DNA from 4 places in the Bradyrhizobium sp. USDA 4451 genome. Region 2 is predicted to be linked to each of the others. Evidence: riboswitches for the same ligand, from Rfam matches in the RefSeq annotation. Region 2 holds a riboswitch; each other region holds the start of a gene.
The links. Region 2 has a riboswitch for cobalamin ahead of ACVMB0_RS10075 (TonB-dependent receptor). Riboswitches for the same ligand answer to the same signal wherever they lie in the genome.

Region 1 (7,657 bases), 1.9 Mb from region 2:
CCTGCCCGGTTGCCGACCGGATCCCGACATGCAGCGATTGTTTGGCGCCGATCAAACCGCCTTCGCTACCTGCGGCAACGAAAGCGGCTCAAGACAAACCCAACCGCACCGCGTGCCGTCTGCCACCGACGCGATCAGGGACTAGGCTGCAATCTGCACGGGCAGCGCGGAATAGCCGTGAACGAAGTTTGACGCGATTCGCTCGGGCTCGCCGACAACCCTGACGTCCAGCCCTGCACGCAATATTTCCTCCCAGAGGATATTCAACTGCAATTGCGCAAGATGCCGACCAACGCACCGATGGATACCAAATCCGAACGACAGATGCTGCCGCACATTCTTGCGGTCGATCACAAAGCTATCGCCATTCTCGATGACTTCTTCATCCCGGTTGCCAGAGATGTACCACATAACGACCTTGTCGCCCTTGCTGATCTGCTTTCCACCCAGAATGCAATCTGCCGCTGCGGTGCGGCGCATATGGGCGATCGGTGTCTGGTATCGAATAATCTCGGACACGGCGCCCGACACCAGCCGCGGATTGTCGCGCAGCTTTCGCAGCTCGCCGGGGTACTGATTCATGAACAGGACGCCGCCGGTCATCGAGTTGCGGGTGGTGTCGTTGCCTCCGACGATCAGCAGGATTAGATTGCCGAGAAACTCATCCGGCTCCATATGGCGCGTGTCGGGCGAATGTGCCATCAAGGAAATCAGGTCCAGGCGCGGCTCGGCATTAATGCGCTCGTTCCAAAGTCGTGTGAAATACTCAAGACATCCGGACAGGATTGTCCTTCGCTTTTCCCAGCTGTCGATGGATTGGCCGGCTCTCGGAGGTGTGACAGCTACATCTGACCAATAGGTCAGGAGCCGACGGTCTTCGAAGGGAAAGTCGAAAAGCGTGGCGAGCATCTGCGTCGTCAGCTCGATCGAGACCATATTCACCCAATTGAACGGATCATTGCGCGGCAAGCCGTTCAGAATCACCCTGACCCTCGAGCGGATCAGACTTTCAAGCTTCACCAGGTTGTCCGGTGCAACTATCGGACTTACGGTGTTGCGCTGCCGGGCGTGTTTTGGAGGGCCCATCTTGATGAAGCTCGGGGTCCAGTGCTCATCAGGCACGTCGACGATCGTGACACCCTGCTCTGATGAGAATGCCTTATGGTTTGTATCCACCGCGACAATATCGCGGTACTTCGTGACGGACCAATAGGGGCCATAGCGGCTATCTTGGCAGTAGTGAACGGGATCCTCCCTTCGCAGCCGCTCGAAGTACCCCCATATGCTGTCATCCTGAAAGCGCTTGGCTTCGCTTACATCCAGCTTGCTCAGCGGGATACTCGACGCCCCATCGGCTCTACGTGCCGATCTCGCTTTCATGATAGGCTCCGCAGATTTGCTCATTCGAGAGCATACGGGTCCGCATATTCGCCATCCCCGACCGCCCTGGTGTGTTGGTTGCGAGCATGTCCTCGCTCCAACAGAGTATCTCAAAGCGCGAGGCGGCCTCTCCTACCAATTCCGGCAGTCACAACCGCATTGACTTTCCATATCGATCTGCTGTGGCTGGCCGAGAGCCATCATCCCATGGTTCGGCGCCAGGGCTGCGCTGTAAAGGGGCGCAAGCTCAGAACGCAGCTCCGCCACCCGCATGCCGCGAGGCTAAGCTTGTCAAACTCGCAATACATACGCGTTTGAGCGCCCGCCGAGTGCGCAGGTTCACTATCGACTGCCTGCTCTGTCGACGCCAGGACGGCCGATCCTCCACAAGCATAAGGACCTGAGCGACTGATGGTGAATGGCGCCAGATCCAGCGGCTTTGCTGTCACGGGTCTGCGATAACCATTTCGAGCGGACCAGATCGATGTCACGCGATGTGGCCTTCCTGCGCGGTCTCCAGCGGACTTTCGCGAAAAGTCCTAGGTGCACCAGAATCGAAGCGCAAAAGCGTTGTTGCGTTCGTGCTAGATACGGCCGAAAGTAGCCCATACTCCCTCTTCGCCGTCCCAGCTGCCGCGGCTGGCTGCCTTGGAGTACTCCGTAGCGCGCTGCTCGAAGAAGTTGGCGTGCTCGACCCCATTGAGGATCTCGACCAGCCAGGGCAATGGATGCGGCTTGAGCTGGATAAACCCGCTCTGACCAGCCTCAAAAAAATCGAAGACCGGGGCAATCCCGAGCTGGGTCAGCCGCCAATCGGCGACATAGCGGACATAGGCATGGATCTGCTCAGGGCGCATGCCGTCGATCTCGCCGAGACCAAAGGCGAGGTCAACGAAGTTTTCCTCCAGCTTCACCATGGTCCTGGCGACGTCGATGATGTCGTCGCGAACGGAGCGCGTCACCGCGCCAGTTTCGCGGTGCCATTCGTGAAATAGCTTGATGATGCCCTCGCAGTGGAGACTCTCGTCGCGCACCGACCAGCTTACGATTTGTCCCATGCCGTTCATCTTGTTGTGCCGCGGAAAGTTAAGCAGCATGGCAAAGCTCGCGAACAAAGCCATGCCTTCAGTGAAGGCGCCGAACATGGCCAGGGTGCGAGCGACGTCGGCCACAGTATGGACGCCGAATTCGTGCATGTAGTCAGCCTTGGCGCGCATCTGCGCATAGCCGCGGAATGCCTCGAACTCGGCCTTGGGCATGCCAAGCGTCTTGAGCAACAGCGCATAGGCGTCAATATGGACGGTCTCCATATTGGTGAAGGCAGCCATCATCATCTGCACGGTGAGCGGCTGGAAAATCGGAACGTAGCGCTTGAGATAATTGTCACCGACCTCGATGTCCGATTGAGTGAAGAAGCGGAATATCTGGGTGAGCAGCGCGCGCTCGTTGGCAGTGACACGATCCGACGCCCAATCCTTGAGGTCGGAGCCGAGCGGAACCTCCTCGCCCATCCAATGAGTCTGCTGCTGGCGTTTCCAGAACTCGTAAGCCCAGCCATAGCGATCAACGTCATAGCTTCCGGTCGAGTCCAGGAGGCCGACCCGTCCCTTGCCGATCAACGTGCGCGGATCGACAGCCGAGAGGTCAATCACTGACATGCAAGGCACTCCTCATAGTCGGTGCGCTGCGGCTGCGGTCGCTCCGCCTCGTCACGGCCGCTGATTTTGCCGGCGAACGCTGCGCGCGAGATCGACTTCGAACGGCAGTAATAGAGGCTTTTCAATCCGCGCTCCCATGCCGTCCAATGCAGCATATGGAGATCCCACTTATCGACGTCGGCCGCCAGATAGAGGTTGATCGATTGGCTCTGGCAGATGAACGGCGCGCGGTCGGCGGCGAGCTCGATGATCCAGCGCTGGTCAATCTCGAAAGCGGTGCGAAAGATCGCTTTCTCGTGCTCCGAGAGGATGTCGAGATGAGCGACCGATCCCTCGTGCGCTATGATCGACTGCCATATCGCCGGGGTGTTGGCGCGCTTGGCCGTGAGCACCCTGGCGAGATGCGGATTGCGCACCGAGATGGCGCCAGATAATGTCTTATGGGTGTAAATGTTGGCCGGGACTGGCTCGATACAAGCGCTCGTGCCGCCGCAGATAATGCTGATCGAGGCGGTCGGCGCGATTGCGATCTTATGGCTAAAGCGCGCCATCACGCCGCGTTCCAGCGCATCCGGGCAAGGGCCGCGCTCGCGAGCGAGAATTACCGACGCCGCGTCGGCATCCCGCCGGATTTTCCGGAACATGTTCAGATTGAACGACTTGGCCAGGACGCTCTCCATCGGAAATGCCCTTGGCCTGAAGGAACGAGTGGAAGCCCATGACGCCTAGGCCGACGGAGCGCTCGCGTAGGGCAGCATAGCGGGCACGCCTCATGCCCTCCGGCGCCACCGTGATGAAGTGGGTGAGCACGTTGTCAAGGAAACGCATGATGTCTTCGATGAAGCCCGGCTCCTCGCTCCACCGGTCCCATGTCTCGAGATTGAGCGATGAGAGACAGCACACCGCGGTGCGCTCCTCGTCGCGATGATCGATGCCGGTCGGCAGGGTAATTTCGCTGCACAAATTGGAGGTCGAGACCTTGAGGCCGAGGTCGCGCTGGTGCTTGGGAAGGGCGCGGTTCACGGTGTCGATGAACAAGAGATAAGGCTCGCCGGTCTGCAGGCGGTTCTCGAGGATACGTTGCCACAGCTGGCGAGCGTCGATCTCGCGAACCATTTCGCTGGTCTTTGGACTGCGAAGCGCGAACGCTGTCCCGGCTCGCACGGCATGCATAAATTCGTCAGTAACGTTGATGCCGTGATGCAGGTTGAGGCTCTTACGATTGAAGTCGCCGGACGCCTTCCGGATCTCAAGGAACTCCTCTATCTCGGGATGTTGGACATCGAGATAGACTGCCGCCGAGCCGCGCCGCAACGAGCCTTGACTGATCGCCAGCGTCAGGCCGTCCATGACGTGGATAAACGGGATGATGCCCGAGGTGACACCGCCCTTCACCTTCTCGCCGATCGAGCGAACATTCCCCCAGTAGGTACCGATGCCGCCGCCGTTGGAGGCAAGCCAGACGTTCTCGTTCCAGACGCCGACAATACCTTCGAGCGAATCCGAGACCGAATTGAGGAAGCATGAAATGGGTAGACCACGCAAGCTGCCGCCATTCGAGAGCACCGGCGTCGCCGGCATGAACCACAGTCGGGACATTGCATCATATAGACGCTGAGCATGTGCAACATCGTCCGCAAACGCGCACGATACCCGCGCAAACATGTCCTGGACGCCTTCGCCCGCGAGCAGATAACGGTCGGTCAATGTCAGCTTGCCGAACGATGTCAGGAGGCTGTCGCGCGATCGATCAAGGGCAAGGTCAGACGGCTTTGGAGCTGGCGCGAGGGGACGCGGCAGCGGGGCCAGCGATGGAGGCTGCGCAACAGACCGCTGAAGCGGGGCAAGCTCTGCCTGTGCTTGCGCTGCCCGCACACTGGATGGTGTAACGAGATGACCCTGCTGATCGAAATCAAAAGACGGCGACATCGGCAACCCCGCGATGTTTGGAGCCGGGGCCGCGGACGACTTGCAGGGAGACAAACGTCCCTCAGTGCAAGCGCTCCACCGGGGCACCCCGCCCGAGGACGTTTGTTCTGTCGCGGCAGGTCTCCTGGCTCGCGGGTCGCTGCGGCTGTCGACCTTCCCGGCGCGTTTCTGCGCCAGTGGCCCATGATGACAACCGCTCACCGCTTACAGTTGCGGGGGCAGCCCCGGAGTAGCCGTTCGGCGCACCAGGTTCCCTCTTAGCTTCCTGTCCTACAAGATAAAGGATGGAAGAACCATGACAGATCTACATCTAGGCGTCACATGCCGAGATTCGTCAAGTCTCGTTTGGGGTACATGAAGCTTCAGAAGAGGACACCGCGAAGTCAATGAATGGAGCGGCCGGCGCCGAGCACCGGTATGTTCCGCTATCCATACACGCTATTCAGGCAAATCAATCCAGAAATCCGGCCGACCATTCATCAGTCTATGCTGATCTGGAACGTAGACCCTACCAAAGGCTCTGAGACCGTTTTTTCCGTTCCGATGAGTATGAGCGGATCTTCAGCTCAAGATCTTCGAAGCTATCAGCGTCAACGATCCAGATGAAATCGTGTCTAAGGCGCTGGAAAGCTATCATGGACGTAGCCGACGCAGTCAGCTCCTCGACGCACGACGCTCCCCGCGCGATCTCGCTGCTCGAACGGCTGAGGGCCCTGAAGAACACGAAAGCTCATCGAGCTCGCAGCGGCTAAGCCGCTGTAAGCGCGACGAAACCGGCTCCCTTCGTGAATTTACCGTCGGCGCAAGCCTTGTCTCACAATGAAGGAGCAGGTCCGTCCCACCGAGATCGCCTGGTCAATATCTTTCTAGCCAGTATAGCTGCTGTTCGGCGCGCATAGCAGATCGATTTGGTCGCGGCGCATCTAGGTCGCCGCCCTTCTGATCAATTCGGCACGTGCCCGGTGCATGTTTGTAGCGGACCAATTGTCTGGCCCATTCTCGCGATCTGCCGATAAAGGCTTCGCCTACTGTTCGGTGCCCAAAGAAGTCAGGTTGGTCCTACTCGGCCGCGTCCATCAGGATTTCCGGATCGTCGCGCCTCTCATCGCGACCCAGAGCACTCTTCGCAGCACGCGAAAGCCTCCAGGGCCGTGCTGGATCACGCCCGACGCGCTTGAATCGTACCCGACGTCATGTTGCAGGATTCGGCGCAAGCCACGACTGTTTGGCAAACAAGCTTGGCATTTCGGACCCGATCGGAACAACGTATGTCGCCTCTGGGCGGTCCCATGTCGGCGATTGACTGCCCGGTCCGGCGACACGGAGATGATGTGGTCCTCAGGATCGAGCACCTCCCGGAGCCCGATTTGCGGCTCTCCTCGACAACATTAAGAGCTGTCGAGCTGACGTGTTTCTGGAGGAAAGGAGGATGCTAGGCGCAGACATGGTGGTAGGCGGCAATCGACGCCCAGAGAGAGGAGCGCCGGACGGGTCCTCCTGTACCCTGTTGTCGAAACCAGCGTGGCAAGGCACGGGCTTCATTCAAGGCATCTGGCCCAACGTCCAAACTCCGGTTGCGATCGTTTCAGGCAAGGCGCGACGCTGCGTTAGCTGCGCTCGATCTGCGGCAATTGCCTGCTCCGGCACCTGAAAGGACCAGATACATGACGGCATACCCTAGGGTCTTACAAGAGTTGCGTGTGGTTGAGCCCGGCCATCGGGTATTGGAGATAACCACGACCACCGGCTGCATCGTCAGATGTTCTTATTGCTCCCAGGACAAGTTTGCAGATCGCCAAAGGCCCGTATCCCAAGCCAAGCATCTGGGTGTTCAGGATTTCAAGCAATGTCTCTCACGCGTACCGACAGCTACTGGCATTAGTTTTTCCGGATATTCGGAACCCTGGTTGCATCCGCATTGCAGCACGATGGTTGAGCATGCTTACGCACGCGGCCACGACGTCCGGATCTTCACGACCCTTGTTGGAATGAACAGGACTGACGTTCGACGCCTGCAAATGCTCCGATTCAAGACTTTCGTCGTGCACGTTCCCGACGATGGCACTTATATGAACAGCCGCCTCGTCGGAAAAAACTACATCAATGTCATGCGCCGACTGATTGAGGCAAACATTCCCTCGATTCAATTTGTGATCCTGGGTAAAATCCATCCTGATCTAGCCGATGTAATCCCCGCCAAAAAGCTGCAACGCTTGCGGCCGCTGAGTAGCAGGCGAGGACATATAGATCCGAAAATGATCACCCCGCGGCAGCCGATCGCCGGCACTCTGACATGCAATGGGAAACAGCAACATCGGAATGTCCTTCTTCCAAACGGCGATGTTACTTTGTGCTGCATGGATTTTGAGCGGCGTCATGTCATTGGGAATCTTTTGCGCGACGAGTACGAAGATCTGTTCGAAGGCCGGATCTTTAGCGAAATCGCCGACCGCATGAACGGTACGGATGGCTTTCTACTTTGCAGGACGTGTGAATTTGCCAAACCGGAGCCGGAATGCTGTAGGGCCCCTGCCCGCGCGCTGTGAGGAATGGCCATACCAATGGAAGCTCGCCGCACCAGCTGGACTAGTGCCAGAAGGCGGATCAGAGCGCGCTTCGGCGAAATGCACGAGCCGGGGCCCGCCCGTAAGAGAGCCCCGAGGATCGCCTATGTTCAACTGGTGCGACTG
Region 2 (7,657 bases):
TGCGACAATCTGTTCAACGCCGATCCCTATTATCAGCAGGGCGGCGACATGGTCCGCGTCGGCGGCCTCGCCTACACCTGCACGCCCGCCGAGAGCGTCGGCAAGCGCATCTCCGAGCTGAAGCTCGGCAACGGCAAGCATCTCGAAGCCGGCAAGCATTACAAGGTCGCAGGCTGGGCCTCGGTCAACCAGCAGAATGGCGCGCCGATCTGGGATGTGGTGGCCAGGCATCTGCGCGCCGGCCGGCCGCCGAACCGCGACGAGCCCGGCGTGACGCTGAAAGGCGTCGACGACAATCTGGGCATTGCGAGGCACGGATGATGCGGCGTGCGCTCATCTCGGCCTTTGGCCTTGCGGCGATCGTACTTGCAACGCCGCTCGCCCGTGCCCAGCTCGCACCGTTGCAGGACAAGCCGTTCGCCGAGCATAAGGTCGTGCTGCAGCTCTCCGACAACGACCCGAAGAAGCAGGGCCTCGTCCTCAGCGTCGCCAACAACCTGATGAAGCACTACGACCCCGACAAGGTCGCGGTCGAGATCGTCGCCTTCGGCCCCGGCATCGAGTTGCTCAAGCCCGACAACCCGAACCGCAAGCTGGTCGAGAGCCTGGTCGCGCAGGGCGCGCGGGTCGACATCTGCCTCAATACCGTCGACACCATCGAGCGCGACTCCGGCAAGCGGCCGGACTACATCGCCGCCGCAACCCCCGTGCAGGTCGGTGTCGCGCAGATTTTGCTATTGACCGAGAACGGCTACACGCTGGTGAGGCCGTAATTCCTCGCCGCCCCATTCGCACAACAACCGTCATCTTGAGGGCCCGCGCAGCGGGCGTCTCGAAGGATGCACGGCCCTCATGCTTCAACGCGCATTTTCCGGCCATCGCCCCTTCGAGACGCCGCTGCGCGGCTCCTCAGAGGTGAGGGGTCATTTCTGTTCAGGGATGGATTTGCTTTGAATGGACCCTCTCTATGAAATAATATCCTCTCCACGACTCGTCCCGGAGAATAGGTAAGCCGTCATGATCTTTCGCCAGCTCTTCGACAGCGTGTCCGGCACCTACAGCTATCTGCTCGCCAGCCGCGCCGGCGGCGAGGCGCTGATCCTCGATCCGGTGCTGGAGAAGGCCGACCGCTACTGCAGGCTGCTAAGGGAACTCGACCTCCGGCTGGTCAAGGCCGTCGATACCCATCTGCACGCCGATCACGTCACCGGCCTCGGCGAGCTGCGCGACCGCACCCAGTGCATCACCATCATGGGCGAGCAGAGCAAGGCCGACGTGGTCTCGATGCGCGTTGCCGACGGCGACAAAGTAACGATCGAGGGCCTTTGCCTGGAGGCGATGTACACGCCCGGCCACACCGACGATTCCTACAGCTATCTGATGGGCGACCGCGTGTTCACCGGTGACACGCTGCTGATCCGCGGCACCGGCCGCACCGATTTCCAGAACGGTAGCGCGCGGGCGCAGTACGATTCGATCTTCAACCGCCTGCTCAAGCTGCCCGAGGAGACGATGGTGTTCCCCGCGCATGACTACAAGGGCGACACCGTCTCCACCATCGGCGAGGAGAAGCGCTACAATCCGCGGCTGCAGGTCAAATCGATCGACGACTATGTCGAGCTGATGAACAACCTCAATCTGCCGAACCCGAAGCTGATGGATGTCGTGGTGCCCGCCAACATGCATGTCGGCCTGCACCAGGACGAACTCGCAAAAGAAGGTCTCTCGCTCAACGCGCGCGATGCGATCGCAAGCCTCGGCCGGCCCGATGTCCTGTTGGTCGATTTGCGCGAAACAGCTGAGCGCGCCAAGCACGGCACGCTCGCCGGCGCGCTGCATGCGCCCTATCCGGGAATCGGCGCCGGCCTGCTGCCCGGCGGCATGCTGCGCGAAGTGGCGGCCGCGACCGGCCGCCGCGTCGTGTTCTTCTGCGCATTCGGCGAGCGCTCGGCGATGGCGGTGGCCGCCGCGAAGAAGGCGGGGCTAGCCAACACCGCGCATATCGAGGGTGGCATCGACGCCTGGAAGAAGGCCGGCGGGCCAGTCGTGATGGGATAGTCGAGCCAACTGCGCGCGTATGACCATCACCGTCACCCTGAGGAGCCGCGAAGCGGCGTCTCGAAGGGTCGACGGCCACGCCGCGTCCGCGAACATTTGGAGAGATCCGGGCCGTGCATCCTTCGAGACGCGCTACGCGCTCCTCAGGATGACGGGACTTAGATGCGGGGCACATCAACTACCGCGTCACGCGCTGCAATTCTTCCGTCAGCCGGTCCAGCGCATCCGCCAGCATCACGCCGCCGCACACTGTGAGCCGCTCGGGCAGCACGATGCGCTTGGGCTCCGGATAGAAGCGCTCCAGCGCCGGATGCAGCAGGAAGGCGCGGCCCTCATCCTCGGCGCGATCGCCGGCCTCCGATACCAGGATGAAATCCGGCCGCAACTTCACGATGGCCTCGAGCGAGGCAAACCCGCCCGGGCCGAGGCCGAGCTCACCGGCCGCATTGGTCAGGCCGGTTGCCGCCAGCAGCGAGTTGATCAGGCTGTTACCTCCCGGCACGAAGCCGCGCCGCTCCAGCGGCAGCACGCGGTAATGATGCGCGCTCGCCACCGCACGCGCCCGTGCGATCGCCGCATCGAGCCGCGCGATCTCCAGCTCGGCGCGATCCGGATGCTGCACCACATCGCCCATGGCGCGGATTTGATCCCTCACCTCGTCCAGCGTGCGCGGTACCGTGAATTCGACGAGGTGCAGCCCCTGGCCCTTCAGCAGGTCACGCGTCGCGCGCTTGTCGAACAGGCTGACCACGACGATGTCTGGCTTGAGCAGCAGCACGTCCTCGGCCTCGCCCGACAGGCGCGGAAAGTTTCGCGCTTTCTCGGCTGCCCAGGATTGCCAGGCATCGCGCGAAAAGCGGCTGAGGCCGAGGATCTGATCCGGGTCGGCGAGCGACAGCACGAGCTGGTCGCTGCAGACATTCATCGAGACGATGCGTGGGCCGGCGGCGGACGCGGCACCAAGCGACGTGATCCATGCCGCCGCGGCCAAGGCTGCGAGACGCCACGCGCGCATCAGACGTCCGCCCATGGCACGATGACCGCCTCGCGCTGGAATTCAGCGCGGTAGGCGCTGACGCGGAATACGCTGGCGAGAACTGCTTCCGACAGTGCCTCATCAGGCGCGCCCTGCGCCGCCAGCCGCCCCTCCGACAGCACCAGCACATGATCGGCGAAGCGCGCGGCGAGGCCGAGGTCATGCGTCACGACGATCACCAGCACGCCGGTGTCGGCGACGTTGCACAGCTTCTGCATCACGTCGATCTGATGGCGCGGATCGAGCGAGGCGGTCGGCTCGTCGGCGAGGATCACCGGCGCCTCGACCGCGAGCACCCGGGCCAGCGCGACACGGCTGCGCTCGCCTCCGGACAGCTCGGTGACGCGGCGATCGCGGAACTCGGTGACATCGACGGCCTGCATCGCCCGCAGCACCGCCTCCATATCCCTGGGCGACAGCCGCGCCGGATCGGTCGCGCCATGTGGATAGCGGCCGAGCGCCACGATATCGCGTGCCGGCAGCGGCCAGTGCACCATGTGCCCCTGCGGCAGATACGCAAAACGTTTCGCACGCTCGCGCAGCGGCAATGACGCCAGAGCCTCGCCGCCAATCCTGATCTCGCCGTCAGACGGGATCAGGCCAGCCAGCGCGCGCAACAGCGTGGTCTTGCCGGCGCCATTCGGTCCGACCAGCGCGACTAGGTGACCGGCCGCGAGCGACAGCGAGACATCGTGCAGCACCTTGCGGCTGCCGAGCGAGGCGTTGAGCGCTGTGGCGGAGAGCAGCGTCATGCCACGCCTCCGCCGAGCGCGCGGCGCTCGCGCATGATGAGGTAAAGAAAGAACGGCACGCCGATGATCGAGGTCAGCACGCCGACCTTGATGTCCGAGGTCGAGGGGATGATGCGCACCGCGATATCTGCGGCAAGCAGCAGCGCCGAGCCGGTCAGCGCGCTCGGTACCAGCAGCCGTGCGCGGATCATGACCGATCACCGGGCGCATCAGATGCGGCGCGACGAGGCCGATGAAGCCGATCGTGCCGGTCACCGCGACCGCGCCGCCGACGCCGAGCGCGACGCCCGTGATGACGAAGAGCCGCAGCCGCCCGACATCGACGCCGAGGCTCTGCGCCGCCTCCTCGCCGAGCGTCAGCACACGAAAGGCGCTCGCCTGGCTGAGCAGGATGGCCGCGCCGGCGACGATAAAGGGCAGCGCCAGCGCCACATGCTCGAAGCTGCGGTCCTCCAGCGAGCCGAGCAGCCAGAACGCGATCTCCAGCACCACGAACGGATTGCTGGAGAGGTTCATCACCAGCGCGGTCGCGGCACCCGCAAAGCTCGAGATCGCAAGCCCTGCGAGGATCAGGATCAGCAGCCCGGCATTGCGACCGGCGATCGCGAGCAATGCGAACACCGAGCCGAACGCGGCGATAATCGCCACTGCCGGCAGCGCGTAGGACCGCACATCGGCGAGGCCGAGCGCGATCACCAGCACCGCGCCGAATGCCGCCGATTGCGGCGCGCCGAACAGCGACGGCGAAGCCAGCGGATTGCGCAGCAGGCCTTGCAGCGCCGCGCCCGACAGCCCGAGAATGCCGCCGATCGCGAATGCCAGGATGGTGCGCGGCAGCCGGATCTCGCGCACGATGACCTGCGCGACGTCGCTGCCGCCACCGAACAGCGCCTCGATCACCGCGAGCGGCGACAGCCGCACCGGCCCGATGCCGAGCGAGAGCACGCACAGCAGAACCACGAGCGCGAATAGCGCCGCGGTGGCACTCCACCGCCGCCGCGCCGCGATCTCGGCCGCCAAGGCAAAATCCTGCACGCTCATCTCATCCATGCTCTTACAGCCATCGCCGTGGCAGACAAGCGACACCCGACAAAAACCGTGGCCGTGCGGCCATTGCCCGACTTCCGCCGGATTGACTTTGCTGCCCGGCCGAACCCTAGATGACCATGACGGTTCTTTCATGAGATGAAAAGGGAATGCGGTGCGGGGAAACTTCCCCAACGCCGCGGCTGCCCCCGCAACTGTATGCGGTGAATCCTTCGTCACAGGCCACTGGGAATCTCGGTCCTGGGAAGGCGACGAAGGGTAACGACCCGCGAGCCAGGAGACCTGCCGTCAGCCGTGGTCACACGCGAGGATGCCGGTCGGGGAGTACAGGCATGAGCTTCACCTGATGCTGCAAGCACATGGTGAGACTGCTTCGCGGTGACGTGCCACTGACGTTACCGAGGTCTCGCCTATGTTTTCCTTCCCACCCGACCGGCACCGCGCGCTTCTGCTCGCGTCGACGATCATCTTGCCGACGATCGTCCTCTCAACTGCGCGGGCGCAGCAGGCGCCCGCTCCCGATCAGCTGCCCACGATCGAAGTCAGCCGATCCGGCGACCAGAACGTTACCCGCGCCAAACCGCCCGCTGACGAGACCCCGGCCCCACGCCGCCCGGCGCCGGGCACCACGCAGAGCAGCAACGCGGGCAGCGGCGCCGGATCGAACTCGGCTGGAGCCGGCTCGGCCACGGGGACCGGCGGCAGCAGCGGCGGCCGCCAGTTTGCCGGGGTCGTCGGCTCCTCCTCGACCGTGATCACCGCCGACGACATCGCGCATTCGCCGTCGCAGTCGCTGCCGGAAATCCTGGCGCAGGTGCCGGGCGTGCAGCTGCAATCGCTCTATGGCGGGCCGAACGGCGCCAAGACCTCGGTCGACCTGCGTGGCTTCGGCGCATTCGCGACCGACAACACCCTGTTCCTGCTCAACGGCCGCCGCCTCAACGACGTCGACAAAGCCGGCTTCGATCTCACCACGATCCCGCTCGATTCGATCGAACGGATCGAGATCGTCAGAGGCAACAGCGGCGCGGTGCTGTACGGCGACAACGCGGTGGGCGGCGTGGTCAATATCATCACCAAGGCCGGCGCCGGCGGTCCGCCGGCCACGATGCGCACCGAGGCCGGAGTTGGCTCGTTCAACACCCGGATGGCCGCGGTCTCCGCCGCGCTGGATTCGGGACCGTGGTCGACCTCGTTCCATGGCAACGGCATCAAATCCGACGGCTACCGCGTCAACAATGCGCTCGACCAGCGCAACGCCGTCGGCAACGTCAACTACACCACGCCGGATCTCACCGCCTTCGTCACCGTCACCGGCAGCGACCAGAAGCTCGGCCTGCCCGGCGGACGGCTGGTCGATCCGTCGATCGGCGTCAACGAGTTGCTGAGTGATCGTCGCGGTGCGGCGACGCCGTTCGACTATGCCAACCAGCAGACCGCGAGCGTCACCACCGGCTTCACCAGAACGCTGGTGAACGGCGTCGACCTGATCGTCGACGGCGGCTGGCGGCAGCGCGAGACGCAGAGCGGCTTCTTCGGCACCGTGCCGACCATTAGCTTCGCCTCGACCTACAATGACGCCGCGCTGCACACCTGGTCTCTGACGCCGCGGCTCAGCGTCAAGAATGTCATGCTGGGGATGCCATCCACGATCCTGACCGGCATCGACTATTACGATTCGACCTTCCGTGAGGCACGCGGCGCCTATCAGGGCGTCGATCCCACCCACGTCTACAACATCGAGCAGCAGAGCGTGGCCGGCTATTGGCAGCACACGTTCGGCTTGCTGCCGACCATCGACTTCTCCTACGGCGCGCGGGTGCAGAACACCCACGTCTCGGCGCGCGATCGCTACGATCCGAATGCGCCGTTCGCTTTCGACACGCAGGCGGCACCGCTCGACAGCAACGAGACACAGTACGCATTGCATGTCGGTGTCGAGCATCGTTTCACCGACACCTTCTCGGCGTTCGGTCGCGCCGCGCGCGCCTTCCGCACGCCCGATGTCGACGAGCGCGTCGCATCGGGGCCGGCCTTCGATCCGCTGACATTCGCCCCGATTCCGCAGAATTTTCAGCTCAAGACCCAGACCTCGCAGGACGTCGAGGGCGGTTTCCGGGTCAAGACCGCTCGCTTCCAGATCCAGACCAGCGTCTATCTGATGGATCTCGAGAACGAGATCCATTTCAATCCGGTGCTGTTCTACAATGTTAACCTCGATCCCACCCGCCGCTACGGCTCCGAGACCAGTGCTTCGCTGAAGATCAGCGACACCGTCACCCTGCGCGGCGGCATGGCGATCACCCGCGCGGTATTTCGCGAAGGCATATGGGCCGGCAACGACGTGCCGCTGGTGTCGCGCAGCACCGGCAATCTCGGCGTGACCTGGAACATCTGGCAGAACTATCTGGTGTTCGATGCCACCGCGCGGGCCTGGAGCTCGCGCATCATGGACAACGACCAGGCCAACACCCAAAGCAAAATCCCCGGCAACGCCACTGCCGATATCAAGCTGAGCGGACAAGTCGACCGCTTGTTCTGGTCGCTGAGCGTCAACAACCTGTTCAACGCGCTGTACTACGACTACGCCATCGCGAGCTCGTTCACGGAAGGCCGCTTCTCGGCCTATCCGCTGCCCGGCCGAACCTACATGGTCAAGGCCGGCGCGACGTTTTGAGAGCACGATCCGGAAAAGTGAGGACAGGTTTTCCGAAAAGATCATGCTTAAACAAGAGAGGGTGTGGCGGGATGTGACCCCGTCACG
Region 3 (7,657 bases), 2.6 Mb from region 2:
CGGAGTAGTCGGAGGTCTCCGGCATCGTCGCGCGCCCGAGGCCGGAGCCGATCTGATCGCTCTTCTCGGCGAACACGGCGAGGTGCCCGGGCGCCTCTTCGAGGCCCGATAATTTCAGGGCGGCATATTTCGTGGCGCGCTCGCCGGAATAGGACCGCAGCGCATCGGCGTTGCAGGCCTTGAAGTCGTCGATCACGGCGCGGCGCCGCGCCGCATCCTCGACAATGACGAACCGCCAGGGCTGGCTCAACCCGACCGACGGCGACAGGCAGGCGATCTCGATCAGCCGCTCGATCGTGCCATCCGGCAGCGGATCGGTGCGGAAGCGCCGCACGTCGCGCCGCCACACGAACAGCTCGTGCAGCTTGCGGCGAAACGTGTCGTCGAATGAGATCATTGTGGCGCCTTGGGCTGGTTCGATCTCGGAATTCATTCAAGCGGCATTACTTAAGCTTCATGGGCAGGCCGGCAACGACGAATTCGACCTCGTCGGCGACGCCGGCGATGGTCTGGTTCATCAGGCCGGCGGCATCGCGAAACGTCCGCGCCAGTGCATTGTCGGGCACGATGCCGAGGCCGACTTCGTTGGTGACGAAAATGACCGGGCTGCGCTGATGCTGCAGCGCATCCGCCAGCCGCGCGACTTCCCGCGACCAATCGCGCTCCGCGTGCAGCAAATTGGACAGCCAGAGCGTCAGGCAATCGACCAGCCTTGCGCCGCCGCCATCGGTCGCGGCCAGTGCCTCCACGAGATCGAGCGGTACCTCGCGCTCGATCCAGTCGTTGTCGCGCCGCGCGCGATGTTTTGCGATCCGCTCAGCCATTTCGGCATCGAGCGCCTCGGCGGTGGCGATATAGACCGGCTGTCCCGGAAAGCTCTGCGCACGCAGCTCGGCGCGCCGGCTTTTCCCGGAGCGTGCTCCACCCGTGATCAGAATGACGGCCATATGATCTCCTGTTACGTCCGCTCTAACCACCAATCGCGGGGAAACACAAAGCCGAAATCTGCCTCGGAGGGCTTGCACTCGGCCGATGCCTTGCGCATCAGGGGATCGCGGCAAGGAGAAGGCGCGTGTTTTTTGCGGGAGCGATGGCGGTGGCGATGGCTGTGGATGCCTTGATCGGCTGGCCGTCCGCGTTGTTTGCCCGTATCGGGCATCCCGTGACCTGGCTCGGCCGGCTGATCAATCTTCTCGACCGCAGCTGGAACCGGGACGCTGACGCGCCTGCGCTTCGGCGCGGGGCGGGCATTGCGGCTGCCATCCTGGTGATCGCAGCGGCGACGGCAATCGGTTGGGCGGTTCAGTCCGCGCTCGCATCTGGCTGGGTGCGCGTTGTTCTTGTGGGTGTTCTGGCGTGGCCGCTGGTGGCGTTGCGCTCGCTGCATGACCACATCGCTGCGGTGGCCAGTCCGCTCGCCTCCGGCGACGTTGCGGCCGCACGTCTGGCGGTCGCGCAGATCGTCGGCCGCGATCCGGCAACGCTCGACGACGCTGGCATCGCGCGCGCGACCATCGAGAGCCTCGCCGAGAATGCCTCCGACGGCATCGTGGCGCCGGTGTTTTGGGGCGCGCTGTTCGGCCTGCCGGGAATTTTGGGCTACAAGGCGATCAACACGCTGGACTCCATGATCGGGCATCGCAGCGAGCGGCACGAGGCCTTCGGCTGGGCCGCCGCCCGGATCGACGATCTCGCCAATCTCATACCGGCACGGTTGAGCGGCCTCTTGTTCGTGCTGCTCGCCCCGAACCGTTCGTGGGCATGGACATGCATGCTGCGCGATGCGCGCCGCCATCGCTCGCCGAATGCCGGTTGGCCGGAAGCGGCGATGGCCGGCGCGCTCGGCGTGCGGCTCAGCGGTCCCCGGATCTATCACGGTCACGTCGCGGATGAGCCGTGGCTGAATGAGGGGGCGCGTGATCCGCTTGCCGTCGACATCTTCGCGGGGCTGCAGCTTTATCGTCATGCCATGATGCTGCTGGCCGGGGTGTTCGTCGCCCTGGCGTTGCTGTAAGAGCGGCACATGCAAGAGCACGGCGGAAATCTCGACGTCGCCCGGCAACGCTTCGGCGGCGCTGCGGAAGAATGGATCGACCTGTCGACCGGGATCAATCGGGTGCCTTATCCCTTGGTCGACGTCACGCTGCGGCAATGGAGCGCGTTGCCGTCGCGATCCGAGATTGAATCGCTGCACGCCGCCGCGCGTCATGCCTATGGGACAGAGGCGCCGATCGTGGCGATGGGCGGTGCGCAGGCCGCCATTCAGTTGTTGCCCCGTCTGGCGCCGCGCGGACGCGCGCGCATCCTGGCGCCGACCTATAATGAATATGCCGCGGTGTTGTCGGCGGCAGGTTGGGATGTCGCCGAGGTGTCCGATCTCGCCGCGCTCGCGGGCGCCGATCTTGCCGTCGTCGTCAATCCGAACAATCCCGATGGACGGCAGCATGACCGGCGCGAACTGCTCGCGCTGCTGCCGCGCGTCGGCCGGCTCGTGATCGACGAGAGTTTTGCGGATGCCGTGCCCGACCTGTCGCTTGCACCGGAAGCGGGACGAGCAGGCCTCCTGATCCTGCGCTCATTCGGCAAGTTCTACGGGCTCGCCGGCCTGCGGCTCGGCTTCGCCGTTGGTGGCGAGGCTGCCATCACCGCGCTTGCCGCGATGGTGGGCCCATGGCCGGTTTCGGGCGCCGCAATTGCGATCGGACGGCGCGCCTTGCTCGATCAGGACTGGGCCAAGGCCACCGCTGCACGTCTGGCGGATGACTGCGTCAGGCTCGATACAGAGACGCAAGTGCAGGGCTGGAAGCTGGTCGGCGGCACGTCGCTGTTTCGTCTCTACGACGTCGGCGATGCGCTGGCTGCGCAGGCGAAGTTGGCCCGTGCGCAAATCTGGTCGCGCGTCTTCCAGCAGAAGCCGGACTGGCTGCGCTTGGGCCTGCCGGGCAGCGAGCCTGAATGGTCACGTCTTTCCGCTGCGCTGTCGGTTTAGCGCGCCAGCGCCAGCAGGCCTTCGACATCGAGATGGGTCTCGATGTGTTCGGCCAGCGCGTCGAGCGCGCTCTCGACCCTGGCGCCATAGGGCTGATCAGCGGCGGGGATGTCGAGCCGTGCGAGGAAGGCCTTGCGGAAATCGTCCGAGGTGAACAGGCCGTGTAGATAGCTGCCCTGAACCCGCCCGTCGGCGGACACCGCGCCTTCAGCCACGCCGTCGAGCGATGCAAAAGGCCGCGCGCGATCCGTGCCGTCGGTGCGCCCGATATGGATTTCGTAGGCGCTGATCGGCTGGCCGGTCGCGGCGTGTACCGCACTGACGCGGGTCAACGTCTTCTGCTCGGTCATGGTGGTCGTGACATCGAGCAGCCCGAGGCCGCGCGTTTCGCCGGCGGGACCCTCGATCCCCTCGGGGTCGGCGACGATCTGTCCGAGCATCTGGTACCCGCCGCACAGACCCAGCACATGGCCGCCACGGCGATGATGCGCGAGCAGATCGATATCCCAGCCCTGCGCACGCAGGAAGGCGAGGTCGCCGCGGGTCGATTTCGAGCCGGGCAGGATGACGAGCCGCGCATCGCCCGGAATGGCTTGACCTGGACGCACCATCACGAGATCGACGTCGGGTTCGAGCTTGAGCGGATCGAGATCGTCGAAATTGGCGATCCGCGACAGCGCTAGAAAGGCGATCTTGCATCGGCCGGGCCTGCGCGCCTCGCCGAGCCCGAGCGCGTCTTCGGCGGGCAACTCGCCGGCGCGAGCGAACCACGGCAGCACGCCAAAGCCGCGCCAGGCGGTGCGGGCTTCGATCAGGCGGTAGCCGTCATCGAACAGCGAGAGATCACCTCGGAATTTGTTGATGACAAAACCCTGGATCATCGCGGCATCGTCGGGATCGATTACCGTCCTGATGCCGACGAGCTGCGCGATCACGCCGCCGCGGTCGATGTCGCCGACCAGCACCACCGGGACGTCGGCCCGGCGCGCAAAGCCCATATTGGCGATGTCGGACTTGCGCAAATTGACCTCGGCCGGGCTGCCGGCGCCTTCGACCAGCACCAGGTCGGCGCGCGCCTTCAGCCGCTCAAAGCTCTCCAGCACTGCGCCCATCAGCGACGGCTTCATGGCGGCATAGTCCCGCGCGCGGGCGGTCGCGATGCGCTTGCCGTGCACGATGACCTGGGCGCCGACATCGGTTTCCGGCTTCAGTAGCACCGGGTTCATATCGGTGTGCGGCTCGACGCCGGCGGCTAGCGCCTGCAAGGCCTGCGCGCGTCCGATCTCGCCGCCGTCGATGGTCACGGCCGCGTTGTTCGACATGTTCTGCGGCTTGAACGGCAGCACGCGGAGGCCGCGTCGCGTGGCGGCGCGCGCGAGGCCGGCGACGATGAGCGACTTGCCCACGTCCGAGCCCGCTCCCTGGATCATCAACGCGCGCGCCATGGTGCTGTCCGTCAGAACTCGACGCCCGGCTGCGCCTTGATGCCGGAGCGGAACGGATGCTTCACCAGCGTCATCTCGGTGACGAGATCGGCGATCTCGATCAATTCGTCCTTGGCGTTGCGTCCGGTGAGCACGACATGTGTCATCGGCGGCTTCGACGTCGTGAGGAATTGGACGACATCGGCGATTGCGAGATAGTCGTAGCGCAACGCGATGTTGATCTCGTCGAGCACCACCATACGCAGGCTCGGGTCGGCGATCAGCTGCTTGGCCTTTTCCCAGCCCGCTTGGGCGGCTGCAATGTCTCGGGCGCGATCCTGCGTTTCCCAGGTAAAACCTTCGCCCATCGCGTGGAATTGACAGAGGTCGCCGAAATGCCCGGTGAGCAGGCGGCGTTCGCCGGTATCCCAGGCGCCCTTGATGAACTGCACCACAGCACAGGGAAAGCCGTGCGCGACGCAGCGCACGATCATGCCGAAGGCGGAGGACGATTTTCCCTTGCCGGCGCCGGTATGAACGATGATCAGGCCCTTTTCGCCGCTCTTGGTCGCCATGATCTTGTCGCGAGCGACCTTCTTTTTCGCCATCTTGGTCGCGTGGCGCGCGTCCAGCGACGCATCGCTGCTGACGATCTCGTCTTCGGCCCCGTTTCCTTCAGACGTCATGGCGTTCCTTCGGCTTGACAAGTTCGAGCCGCGGACGAATGGTGGGCCCGCGTTGGTTCCTGTCCTATGACAGGCGAAGAGGGAATGCGATAGGGCTCAAGTCGGGCCTGAAAAGCAGCCGCCCCCGCGACCGTGACCGGAGAGATGCCCAAAGCCACTGATTCCCCAAAGGGATCGGGAAGGCGGGGATCAAAGGGAGAAATCCTGCTCCGCAAGCCGGGAGACCTGCCAGCGCAGCAGTTGTGAGACCGGCGGACGGGGTGTTCCGCGACGGGGAACGAACCTGTTCGCATCGGTTCGTGTGCCTCATCGCTTCCCGTTGTCAATCCAGGAAGGGCGATGAGCGTTACACTTCATGTCTGTATCACCTGCCGCGCCGGCCAGACGCTGGGCGAAGGTGAGGCCGCGCCCGGTGCGCGCCTGCATGCCGCGCTCGTCGAGGCCGGCGTGCCTGATGACGTCAATCTGGTTCCCGTGGAATGCCTGTCGGCGTGCAGCCAGGGGTGCTCGGTCGCGCTCAGCGCGCCGGGGCGATGGTCCTATGTCTACGGCCGCTTGTCCGAAGCCAATGCCAGGGATGTGATCGCCGGCGCGTCCGCCTATGCGGCGGCGCCCGACGGCATCGTGCCGTGGCGCAGCCGTCCCGAAATCTTCCGCAAGCAATCGCTCGCCCGCATTCCACCTCTTCCCGTCGTGCCGGAGGCCGCCGAATGACTACCCTCGCCAAGGTTCCGGTCACCGTCGTGACCGGCTTTCTCGGATCCGGCAAGACGACGCTGATCCAGCACCTGATCCGCAACGCCAACGGCAAGAAGCTCGCGGTGCTGGTCAACGAATTCGGCAGCGAAGGTGTCGATGGCGACATCCTGAAATCCTGCGCCGATGCCAATTGCCCGAGCGAGAACATCGTCGAGCTCGCCAATGGCTGCATCTGCTGCACCGTCGCCGACGATTTCATCCCGGCGATGGAGCAGTTGTTGGCGCGACCCGTGAAGCCCGATCACATCGTGATCGAGACATCGGGCCTCGCTTTGCCGAAGCCGTTGCTCAAGGCGTTCGACTGGCCGGAGATCCGTTCGCGGATCACGGTCGACGGCGTGATCGCGCTGGCCGATGCCGAGGCCGTCGCCGCCGGCCGCTTTGCGCCTGACGTGGCCGCGGTCGAGGCGCAACGCGCGGCCGATGAGAATCTCGATCACGAGACGCCGCTGTCGGAGGTGTTCGAGGACCAGATCGCCTGTGCCGATGTCGTGCTGCTGACCAAGGCCGATCTCGCTGGGGCGGAGGGGATCAAGGCGGCGAAAGAAGTGATCGCGGCCGAGATGCCGCGCGAGGTGCCGATGCTGCCGATCGTCGACGGTGCCATCGATGCCCGCGTGATCCTGGGCCTTGAGGCGGCGGCGGAGGATGACCTCGCGTCACGGCCCTCGCATCACGACGGCGAGGAGGAGCACGAGCACGACGATTTCAATTCGGTGGTGATCGATCTTCCGGAGGTTACGGATATCGATGCGTTGGTGGCCTCGATCAAGGGGTTGGCGCGCGAGCAGAACGTGCTGCGCGCCAAAGGCTATATCGCGGTCGAAGGCAAGCCGATGCGGTTGCTGGTGCAATCGGTCGGCGAGCGGGTGCGGCATCAGTTCGACATGCCCTGGGGCATGCGCCCGCGGCAGTCGAAGCTGGTCGTGATCGGCGAACACGGCGATATCGATGAATCCGCGATCAGGGCGCGGCTTGGTGTCTGATGCATGTCGTCTTCCGCGAGAGCCGCGGCCTTGAAGAGACCGCGACGCCAAGGGACCTCGGCCAGGATCCGGCCGATCTCGTGGTGTTGTCGTTTTCCGACAGCGATCTCGCTGCGTTCGCGGCCGGTTGGCGTCGCGGCCGCGCCGCGCTGCCGCCGCTGCGGCTCGCCAATCTCGCGGAGCTGCGCCATCCGCTGTCGGTCGACACCTATATCGAGCGGACGCTGTCGCACGCGCGCGGCATCCTGATCCGGCTGATCGGCGGCGAGCCCTATTGGTCATACGGGCTGGCCGCGGTGCACCGTCTGGCAAAGGAACGCGGCATCGCTTTGGTGGTGCTGCCGGCGGACGGACGCGACGATCTGCGGCTTGATGAATTTTCGACCTTGCCGGTGTCGACACTGCGTCGCCTGAAAGTGCTGTGCGACAAGGGCGGGCCGGTTGCCGCACAGGCCGTGATCGCGCAACTGGCGCTGGCGTCCGGGCTCTATGCCGGACCTGTTGTCGGCGAGATCGATCTTCCCGAGATCGGCGTCTACGATTCCGGGCGCGGTGCGGTCGCGGCGCTGCCGGCGTCGGATGGCCGGCCGCTCGTGCTGGTGACCTTCTATCGTTCGTATCTGGCGGCCGGCGACACGGCGCCGGTCGATGCACTGATCGATGCATTGCGGGCGAAGGGATTCGAGGCCCACGGCGTCTTCGTCACGTCGCTGAAGGCGGCTGGCGTCGCCGATTGGCTGCGCGGCCAGTTCGTGCGATCCCCGCCGGCCGCCATTGTCAACGCAACCGCGTTCTCCGCGGCTGGCGATGACG
Region 4 (7,657 bases), 5.7 Mb from region 2:
CCGCCAGTATTGCGGAAAATTTGCGGCTGGCCGATTCAATGAGAGCGCAGTTGCAACAGGCACTGTTGGCGTCAGAAGCTGATCGAGCCGCAGGGCTGGATGCTATTCGGACTCGTGATGCGGCGATCGAGCTCTTGCGAGGTGAGGTCGCGCGGCTTGAGCAGATCGTCAATATGGCTTAGGGTGATCTGGATGCTTGCGATCAAAACACGCTGGCTGATTTAGCCAGGCCCTCCCCCCAAACGAACTGATCTACGCCAATAGCGTGTGAGGCAGGCGCCGGCGGCGCCACGATAGAACGCGACATGCCCGGGGTGTGTCAGTCGGTCTGCTGCCCAACCGGTCAAGCGCACCGGCGAGCTCGCTCCGCACCCGACTTCCTCCTCTGGGCCGGCGCTGCAGAACCGAGATCCTGCATCGAAAAGAACATATATGCTGCCAAAACATCTGCGCCGTCTTGAAGCTGAATCGATCGAAATCATGCGTGAGGTGGCCGCCGAGTTCAAAAGGCCGGTCATGCTTTACTCGATCGGAAAAGACTCGAGCGTGCTGCTGCACATAGCGATCAAGGCGTTCTATCCGGCAAAATTGCCGTTCCCCCTGCTTCACGTCGACACGACTTGGAAGTTCCGCGAGATGATCAGCTTCCGGGACGCGACGGCCAAACGACTCGGCGTCGAGCTGATCGTCCATGTGAATGAGGAGGGCATTGCGCGCGGAATCAATCCGATCGACTCCGGCTCGGCGCTTCATACCCAGGTGATGAAGACCGACGCCCTGAAGCAGGCGCTCGAGCTTTACGGATTTGATGCCGCGCTTGGCGGAGCCAGGCGTGACGAGGAAAAGAGCCGCGCCAAGGAACGGATACTGTCCTTCCGTTCGGCCGGACACGTATGGGACCCCCGCAACCAGCGGCCGGAGCTCTGGAGCCTGTTCAACACACGGATACGCCAGGGCGAAAGCATGCGCGTGTTTGCGATGTCAAACTGGACCGAGCTCGACGTATGGGAATATATCATGCTCGAAAAAATCCCGGTCGTCCCGCTCTACTTCGCAAAGCTAAGACCGACGGTACGCCGAAATGGCGCGACGATCCTGGTCGACGACAGGCGATTGCCGCTCAACTGCGATGAGACGCCGCAAATGCGCATGATCCGCTTTCGCACGCTGGGATGTTATCCCTTGAGCGGGGCCATTAAATCCGATGCGACGACGATCGAAGAGGTCGTCGCAGAAATGCAGACTGCGACGGTGTCCGAGCGTCAGGGGCGCCTGATTGATACCGATGAAGCCGCTTCGATGGAGAAGAAGAAGCGGGAAGGTTACTTCTGATGATTTCCATAGCATTGTCGAAACCTGTCCACCCTGGTGCAAGGGACCAGCTGCGCTTCATAACATGCGGCTCGGTGGACGACGGAAAATCGACCCTGATCGGGCGGTTGCTGCACGACAGCAAGATGATCTACCAAGATCAGCTTGTGGCAGTGAAACGCGACAGCGTCAGGCATGGCAGCGCCGACATCGACTTCGCGCTGCTCGTGGACGGGCTCGAGGCCGAACGGGAGCAGGGTATCACGATCGACGTCGCCTACCGTTTCTTCACGACGCCGCGGCGCTCTTTCATGGTGGCTGACACTCCCGGTCACGAGCAGTACACCCGCAACATGGCGACCGGCGCCTCGAATGCGCAGCTCGCAATCATCCTGATCGATGCCCGCAAGGGCGTGTTGGTTCAGACCCGCCGCCACTCCTTCATTTGTTCGCTGCTTGGCATTCGCCATGTTGTGCTGGCAGTGAACAAGATCGACTTAGTCGCATACAGCAAGGTTGCTTTCGATCGGATCGTCGCCGACTATCTGGCCTTTGCCGCCGGCCTTGGCTTTAGCTCGATTGTTCCGATCCCGATCTCTGCCCGCCACGGCGACAACGTCGTCGACCGGTCCGCTCATACCAAGTGGCATCATGGTCAATGCCTGATGGAGCATTTGGAGAGCGTCGATATCCAGTCCGACACCGCAAGCCAGGCTTTCCGCTTTCCAGTCCAATGGGTGAACCGGCCCGATCCGGATTTTCGCGGCTACGCCGGATCGGTGGCTTCCGGCAGGATCTCGGCAGGCGACGAGATCGTCGTCGCCGCATCCGGACGTACCACCCGCATCAAGCGGATCGTGACCCATGATGGCGACCTTGTCGACGCCGAAGCCGGCGATGCCGTCACCATTACGCTGGAAGACGAGATCGACATTGGCCGTGGCGATCTTCTGACGCGACCAACCGAACGACCCAGCGTCGCCGATCAATTCGCCGCTTATCTGATCTGGATGGACAACGAGTCGCTCGCTCTCGGACTAAATTACATCCTGCGGATTGGCTTGCAAACGGTCGCCGGCAGCATTACCGCGATCAGGCATCGGATCGATGTCAACACATGTGAGCACCTGGCTGCCGAGACGCTTTCTCTCAATGAGATCGCGTTCTGCAATATTGCGACTGCACTGCCCGCCGCATTCGATCCTTACGACGTCAACCGGAAAACCGGATCATTTATCGTCATTGATCGTTGCACCAATCGCACCGTCGGCGCCGGCATGATTGCGTTTCCGCTGCGGCGGGCCACCAATGTTTCCTGCCAGGCGCTTTCGGTGGGCAGGAGTGAGCGCGCCGCGCTCAAGGATCAGAAGCCTTGCGTCGTCTGGTTCACCGGTCTGTCTGGCGCGGGAAAGTCGACGATCGCCAACATGGTTGATCAGAAGCTGCTCGCAATGTCGCGGCATGCCATGCTGCTGGATGGTGACGACCTCCGGAACGGATTGAACGCGGACCTGGGCTTCTCGAAGGCTGCGCGGGTGGAAAACATTCGGCGTGCCGGACAGGTTGCCAAGTTGATGCTGGACAGCGGCTTGATCGTGATCTGTTCGTTCATCTCCCCCTACAGGTCCGAACGAGATATGGTTCGCAGCCTGATTGGTAAGGACGAGTTCATCGAAGTCTTTATCGATACGCCAATCGAGGAATGCGCAAGGCGGGATCCAAAAGGTCTCTACTCAAAGGCAAAAGCCGGTGAGATCAAGAACTTCACGGGCATCGATGCGTCCTACGAAGCGCCGATAAGGCCCGAGATTCATCTCAGGACAATGGAGCACGCGCCAGAGCAAGCAGCGGAAGTCGTCGTCAACGCCGTGATGGCGCGCGCAGTCCTCTGCGACGAGCGGCGATAACCTGCCGATTCGTGGTCGCGGATGCCGCTCTCCTGCCTACTGGCCTGCCGAAGGCGACTCGGGTTAGGTGCGAGCATCGATCGGATTCGTCGATGCTAAGGGATTAAGATGGTTGCATCCACTCGTCGATTGCCCGCTTTCGGTTATGTGCTCGAAGTCGACGGTCAATTGAAAACCGAGTTCGCGACAAGAGACGGCGCCTGGGCAGGAGCGCAAGAGCTTAAGAAGCGCCGTCCCATGCTCCAGGTCAAAGTCTATGACGCCATGACGAAGGACAGAGACGAAGTCAGCCTTCCAGTCGCCTAAGTGTCTTCAAGCGTCCTTTTTTCTTCGTGGGGCTAGCGCCGGGCCGAGTTACTGTGCAGGCAGAGCCGCAGCGTCTTGGAGCCTCGATCTCGTCCGCAATTCCGAGATTGAGAGGCAAAGTTATCTCTTTTTCCTCAGCCACGGCGTCTCGCCTGTTCGCCGGCGACTACTTGACGCGCCCTCTGAGGCCATTTCGCTTTGTCATCGGTAGTGTTCGAAAGGCTATTCAAGGGCGCTCGGTGGGTTCTGGCAGGACAATGCCGGAGCGGCCCTGCGCAACTATAAGTGGCGCGGCGATGACCATTCCATACCACCGGGATTCGCAATTCCGAGAAGGGGCAAGAGCGGCGAACCGCAGCCAGGAAACCTGCTAGCAGCCATTGTCATGCGCAATGCGTCGGACGGGGTGCTCTGAGGCACTGGTTGGCTCGCTAAACTTGACTACGGCTCAGATCGAGGTTGCAACGTCAACGCGGCGGCGCAATCGCGCGACACGAGCTCACGGCCGATATAAGCCTGACGAAGCGGTCGAGCACGTTAGCCGAGCAGAGCGGCACGAAACCTGCACCGCGAAGGAGGCACTAGCCATGAAAAGTAGGAAATGCCACTCAACTCCACTGCCGTTGCGACCAGCGCAATTGTCCACCTCGTGCTGCGAATGGTCATGATCATCGTATGCTGTATCCGTCGGTTCGTCTTCAGTCTGACCGGACCGGCTTTGGCGTGCGCGGCGCCTATGCAACGAGGGACGTTCGTAACCAAACTCATCTAGATGCGCTACCGAAGCAAGATCATGTTCTCATATCTAACGCTTGCCTTAGACGACGGATCGGCGGCCTCGCGTAGTCGAATCATCTCGCTCTATGCCTTCTTGTTGGCCATCAATTGCTTGGCCTGGACCTGGGCCATCGTAGCGCTGTCCGACAGGCCGACGCTGCTGGCGACAGCCTTGCTGGCCTATGTGCTCGGCCTTCGGCACGCCGTCGATGCCGATCATATCGCGACCATCGACAATGTCGTTCGCAAGCTGATGCAGGATGGCAGGCACCCTCTCGCGGTCGGACTTTTCTTCGCCTTTGGCCATTCCTTGTCGGTTGCAGTGGCGGTCGCCGCGATCGCAGCTGCGGCGCTCGCCCTGCAAAGCGGTTTCCAGGAGTTCCGGGCGGTTGGCAGCATCATCGGCACCGGCGCATCAGCCTTCTTCTTACTGACGATTGCCGCCATCAACCTTGTGATCCTACGGGATGTCTGGCGGAGCTTTCAGCGTGCGCGGCGTGGCGAACGAATTGGAGAGCATGAGTTCGATCTGCTTCTGTCTGGTCGTGGCTTGCTGTCCCGGCTCTTGCGCCCACTGTTTCGCATGGTGACGGCGAGCTGGCAGATGTTCGCGATCGGTCTGTTGTTCGGCCTCGGATTTGATACCGCGACGGAAATCAGCCTTTTCACCGTCGCAGCCGGGCAAGCTTCGGGAGGGCTAGACTTCACTACGGTGATGATATTTCCGGCTCTCTTCGCCGCCGGCATGATGCTCGTCGATACGACCGACAGCGTCTTGATGGTCGGCGCGTATGGCTGGGCTTTCCTCAATCCGATCCGCAAGATCTGGTACAATCTGACCATTACGGCGATCTCAGTCGTCGTGGCGCTGCTGATCGGCGGCATCGAGGCACTTGGCCTGCTCGCCAACAAATTAGCGCTTGAAGGCACCTTCTGGAGCGCGGTGAACGATCTCAACGGCAGCTTGGCCAATTTCGGCTATCTCGTCGTCGGCGTCTTCCTGGTCAGTTGGGCGCTGTCATTTGCGATCTATCGCTGGCAAGGACTCGAAAAGCCGCTCAAGCCGGGGTGAACTCATACAACCAATCATCGCACGTCTTCGGCGTCATCAGCTCCGTGCGTCGGACATCGAACAATGTCGGGTTCAATACCACCAGCGCAAAAGCGACTTCGAACTAGCCGATCGCTGGCGTTCAAAACTGCGAATAGTTTACGCTCTGGCCAAGCGCGGTTAGTCCCGGCGCTCCACTGGTTCGCTGTGTCCGCAATCGCCGGCGGAGCGGCTTGGTTGTGCGACTAGAACCAGAAACCTCCGATATCGAGCTCGAAAGTCGCCAATGAAAGAGCGGCAACATCTCTGAGGAGATCAGTCATCGTCTGGCCTACCGCACATCTGGGCTAGTCGGCTTCTCCACCTATCGATGTCGTAAAATATTGGCATCGCTCTTGCTGGTGCACTTTAAGAAGTCGCTCGAGGGCTCGTGCCGCGTGATCAACTGCTTCGTTTTCCGTCGAACGGCTATACGTGTCCGGCAAGCGCCTCGATGAACGAAACGTGCGCATCTTCGACGCGTCGAGATATGATCGACGGCTCGCTAATCGTCGCCAGAGGTGACCGGACGTTGGTTCATCAACTCAGGTGTACTGACCAGCTCCTGCGACCGCGGATCGGCCTGCCTACCTCAAGACTGCGGATAGATAGCTATGATTGTTTTATCGACGGCGATCGACGCGGTACACGACCAATGTGGGAATGAGATAATCGAAGACGATGTCGCAGGCACACCGCGGCGGCGCCACCAGTCTGCACTGCAGCGTGCGCACTTTCTTGAAACTGATCGCACGAGCCGTTTGCCTTCGTCATCGAAATCAACGGCTGGGTGAACGCAGGTGCAGAATGAATTTGTGATCAGGCGACGGGATCTGCTCGCGCTGATCGGCACCATCGCCGGCAGTTCGGCGATGTATCACGCAATGACGAGCCTCGGCTTCGCATCCGAGTCCGCCTACAAGGGGCCGCTCAAGCTCGCGGGCGACGTCAAGGGCGCTTCGGTGTTGGTTCTCGGCGCTGGTCTTGCTGGCATGACGGCTGCGCTGGAACTGCGCAAGGCCGGCTACAAGGTCCAGATCCTCGAATTCAACAGCCGTGCCGGCGGTCGCAACTGGTCGATCCGTGGCGGGGACAGTTTTGTCGAGCTCGGCGGTTTTAAGCAGGCCTGCCAGTTCGAGCCGGGGCTCTACCTCAATCCCGGTCCGTGGCGGATTCCCTGTCACCACCGGGCGCTGCTCGATTATTGCCGCAGGCTCAATGTGACGCTGGAACCCTTCATCCAGCTCAATCATAATGCCTATCTGCACGCGACGCGCGCATTCGAAGGCAAGCCGCAACGCTTTCGCAGCATCAAGGCGGATTTCCAGGGCGGCGTGTCGGAGCTGCTCGCGAAAGTCAGCCAGCAGGGCAGGCTCGAGGAGTTCGTCAGCAAGGAAGACCAGGAGATCCTGCTGCAAGCGCTGCGCGACTGGGGCGCGCTGGATCGCGATTGCAAGTACAACGCCAATCTCGTCGCCGCCGAATTCCGCGGTTATGCCCACGATCCAGGCGGTGGCTTGATGGGAGATCCGCTGCCCAGCAACCCGATCTCGCTGCAGGAGCTGTTGCGGTCGCGGATGTGGCGCTATGTGCGGACCTACACCCGCTACGACTTCCAGACCACCATGTTCCAGCCGGTTGGCGGCATGGACATGATCGGCAAGGCGTTCGCGCGCGAGGTTGGCGATCTCATCCGCTATAACGCCAAGGTCACGCAGATCCAGCAGAACGGCTCCGGCGTCACCGTGAGCTATGTCGACACCGCCAACCCGTCCGCCGTGCAGCAGGCGACCGCCGACTGGTGCATCTGTACCATTCCGCTGTCGATTCTGAGCCAGCTGCCGATCGATGTCGGCGGGCCGATGAAAAATGCGATCGATTCCTTGCCCTACCTAGCCTCCGTGAAGGTCGGGCTCCAGTTCAAACGCCGCTTCTGGGAGGAGGACGACGCGATCTATGGCGGCATCAGCTACACTGACCTGCCGATCCAGCAGATCGCGTATCCGAACTATGGCTTCAACCGCGGCGGCCGCGGCATCCTGCTCGGTGCCTACATGTATGGCGGCGCCAATTCGTTCGAGTTCACCGCGATGACGCCGGCCGAGCGGGTCGCCAGCGCGGTCGAGTTCGGCGCCGCGATCCATCCGCAATACAAGAGCGAATTCGAGAACGGCGTCGCGGTGGCCTGGCATCGGGTGCCGTTCACGCTCGGCTGCGCCGGCCAGTGGACCGAGGCCGCCCGCGCGCAGCACTACCCGCAATCTGT

Region 1: it holds a riboswitch for cobalamin, as region 2 does, so the genes downstream of both, ACVMB0_RS01175 (ribonucleoside-diphosphate reductase subunit alpha) here and ACVMB0_RS10075 (TonB-dependent receptor) in region 2, are expected to answer to the same signal.
Region 3: it holds a riboswitch for cobalamin, as region 2 does, so the genes downstream of both, ACVMB0_RS21810 (DUF1636 family protein) here and ACVMB0_RS10075 (TonB-dependent receptor) in region 2, are expected to answer to the same signal.
Region 4: it holds a riboswitch for cobalamin, as region 2 does, so the genes downstream of both, ACVMB0_RS36910 (HoxN/HupN/NixA family nickel/cobalt transporter) here and ACVMB0_RS10075 (TonB-dependent receptor) in region 2, are expected to answer to the same signal.

What each region holds. Positions count from the first base shown of each region.
Region 1 covers NZ_JBTRCH010000001.1:279,047-286,703, forward strand. Annotated here, with positions in the region: gene ACVMB0_RS01160 (cytochrome P450) at 142-1,380, opposite strand; gene ACVMB0_RS01165 (ribonucleotide-diphosphate reductase subunit beta) at 1,965-2,999, opposite strand; gene ACVMB0_RS01170 (ribonucleoside-diphosphate reductase subunit alpha) at 3,029-3,682, opposite strand; gene ACVMB0_RS01175 (ribonucleoside-diphosphate reductase subunit alpha) at 3,576-4,967, opposite strand; cobalamin riboswitch at 5,065-5,280, opposite strand; gene ACVMB0_RS01180 (radical SAM/SPASM domain-containing protein) at 6,632-7,513, shown strand.
Region 2 covers NZ_JBTRCH010000001.1:2,197,367-2,205,023, reverse strand. Annotated here, with positions in the region: gene soxB (thiosulfohydrolase SoxB) at 1-321, shown strand, start outside; gene ACVMB0_RS10100 (DsrE family protein) at 318-773, shown strand; gene ACVMB0_RS10095 (MBL fold metallo-hydrolase) at 1,018-2,058, shown strand; gene ACVMB0_RS10090 (ABC transporter substrate-binding protein) at 2,237-3,073, opposite strand; gene ACVMB0_RS10085 (ABC transporter ATP-binding protein) at 3,073-3,846, opposite strand; partial or broken gene ACVMB0_RS10080 (FecCD family ABC transporter permease) at 3,843-4,887, opposite strand; cobalamin riboswitch at 5,000-5,197, shown strand; gene ACVMB0_RS10075 (TonB-dependent receptor) at 5,306-7,570, shown strand.
Region 3 covers NZ_JBTRCH010000001.1:4,750,517-4,758,173, forward strand. Annotated here, with positions in the region: gene bluB (5,6-dimethylbenzimidazole synthase) at 1-397, opposite strand, end outside; gene cobU (bifunctional adenosylcobinamide kinase/adenosylcobinamide-phosphate guanylyltransferase) at 444-947, opposite strand; gene cbiB (adenosylcobinamide-phosphate synthase CbiB) at 1,091-2,014, shown strand; gene cobD (threonine-phosphate decarboxylase CobD) at 2,024-2,989, shown strand; gene ACVMB0_RS21800 (cobyric acid synthase) at 2,986-4,434, opposite strand; gene cobO (cob(I)yrinic acid a,c-diamide adenosyltransferase) at 4,446-5,099, opposite strand; cobalamin riboswitch at 5,136-5,346, shown strand; gene ACVMB0_RS21810 (DUF1636 family protein) at 5,439-5,813, shown strand; gene cobW (cobalamin biosynthesis protein CobW) at 5,810-6,844, shown strand; gene cobN (cobaltochelatase subunit CobN) at 6,844-7,657, shown strand, end outside.
Region 4 covers NZ_JBTRCH010000001.1:7,879,088-7,886,744, reverse strand. Annotated here, with positions in the region: gene ACVMB0_RS36930 (hypothetical protein) at 1-182, shown strand, start outside; gene cysD (sulfate adenylyltransferase subunit CysD) at 433-1,332, shown strand; gene cysN (sulfate adenylyltransferase subunit CysN) at 1,332-3,218, shown strand; gene ACVMB0_RS36915 (hypothetical protein) at 3,327-3,524, shown strand; cobalamin riboswitch at 3,716-3,913, shown strand; gene ACVMB0_RS36910 (HoxN/HupN/NixA family nickel/cobalt transporter) at 4,318-5,373, shown strand; gene ACVMB0_RS36905 (flavin monoamine oxidase family protein) at 6,192-7,657, shown strand, end outside.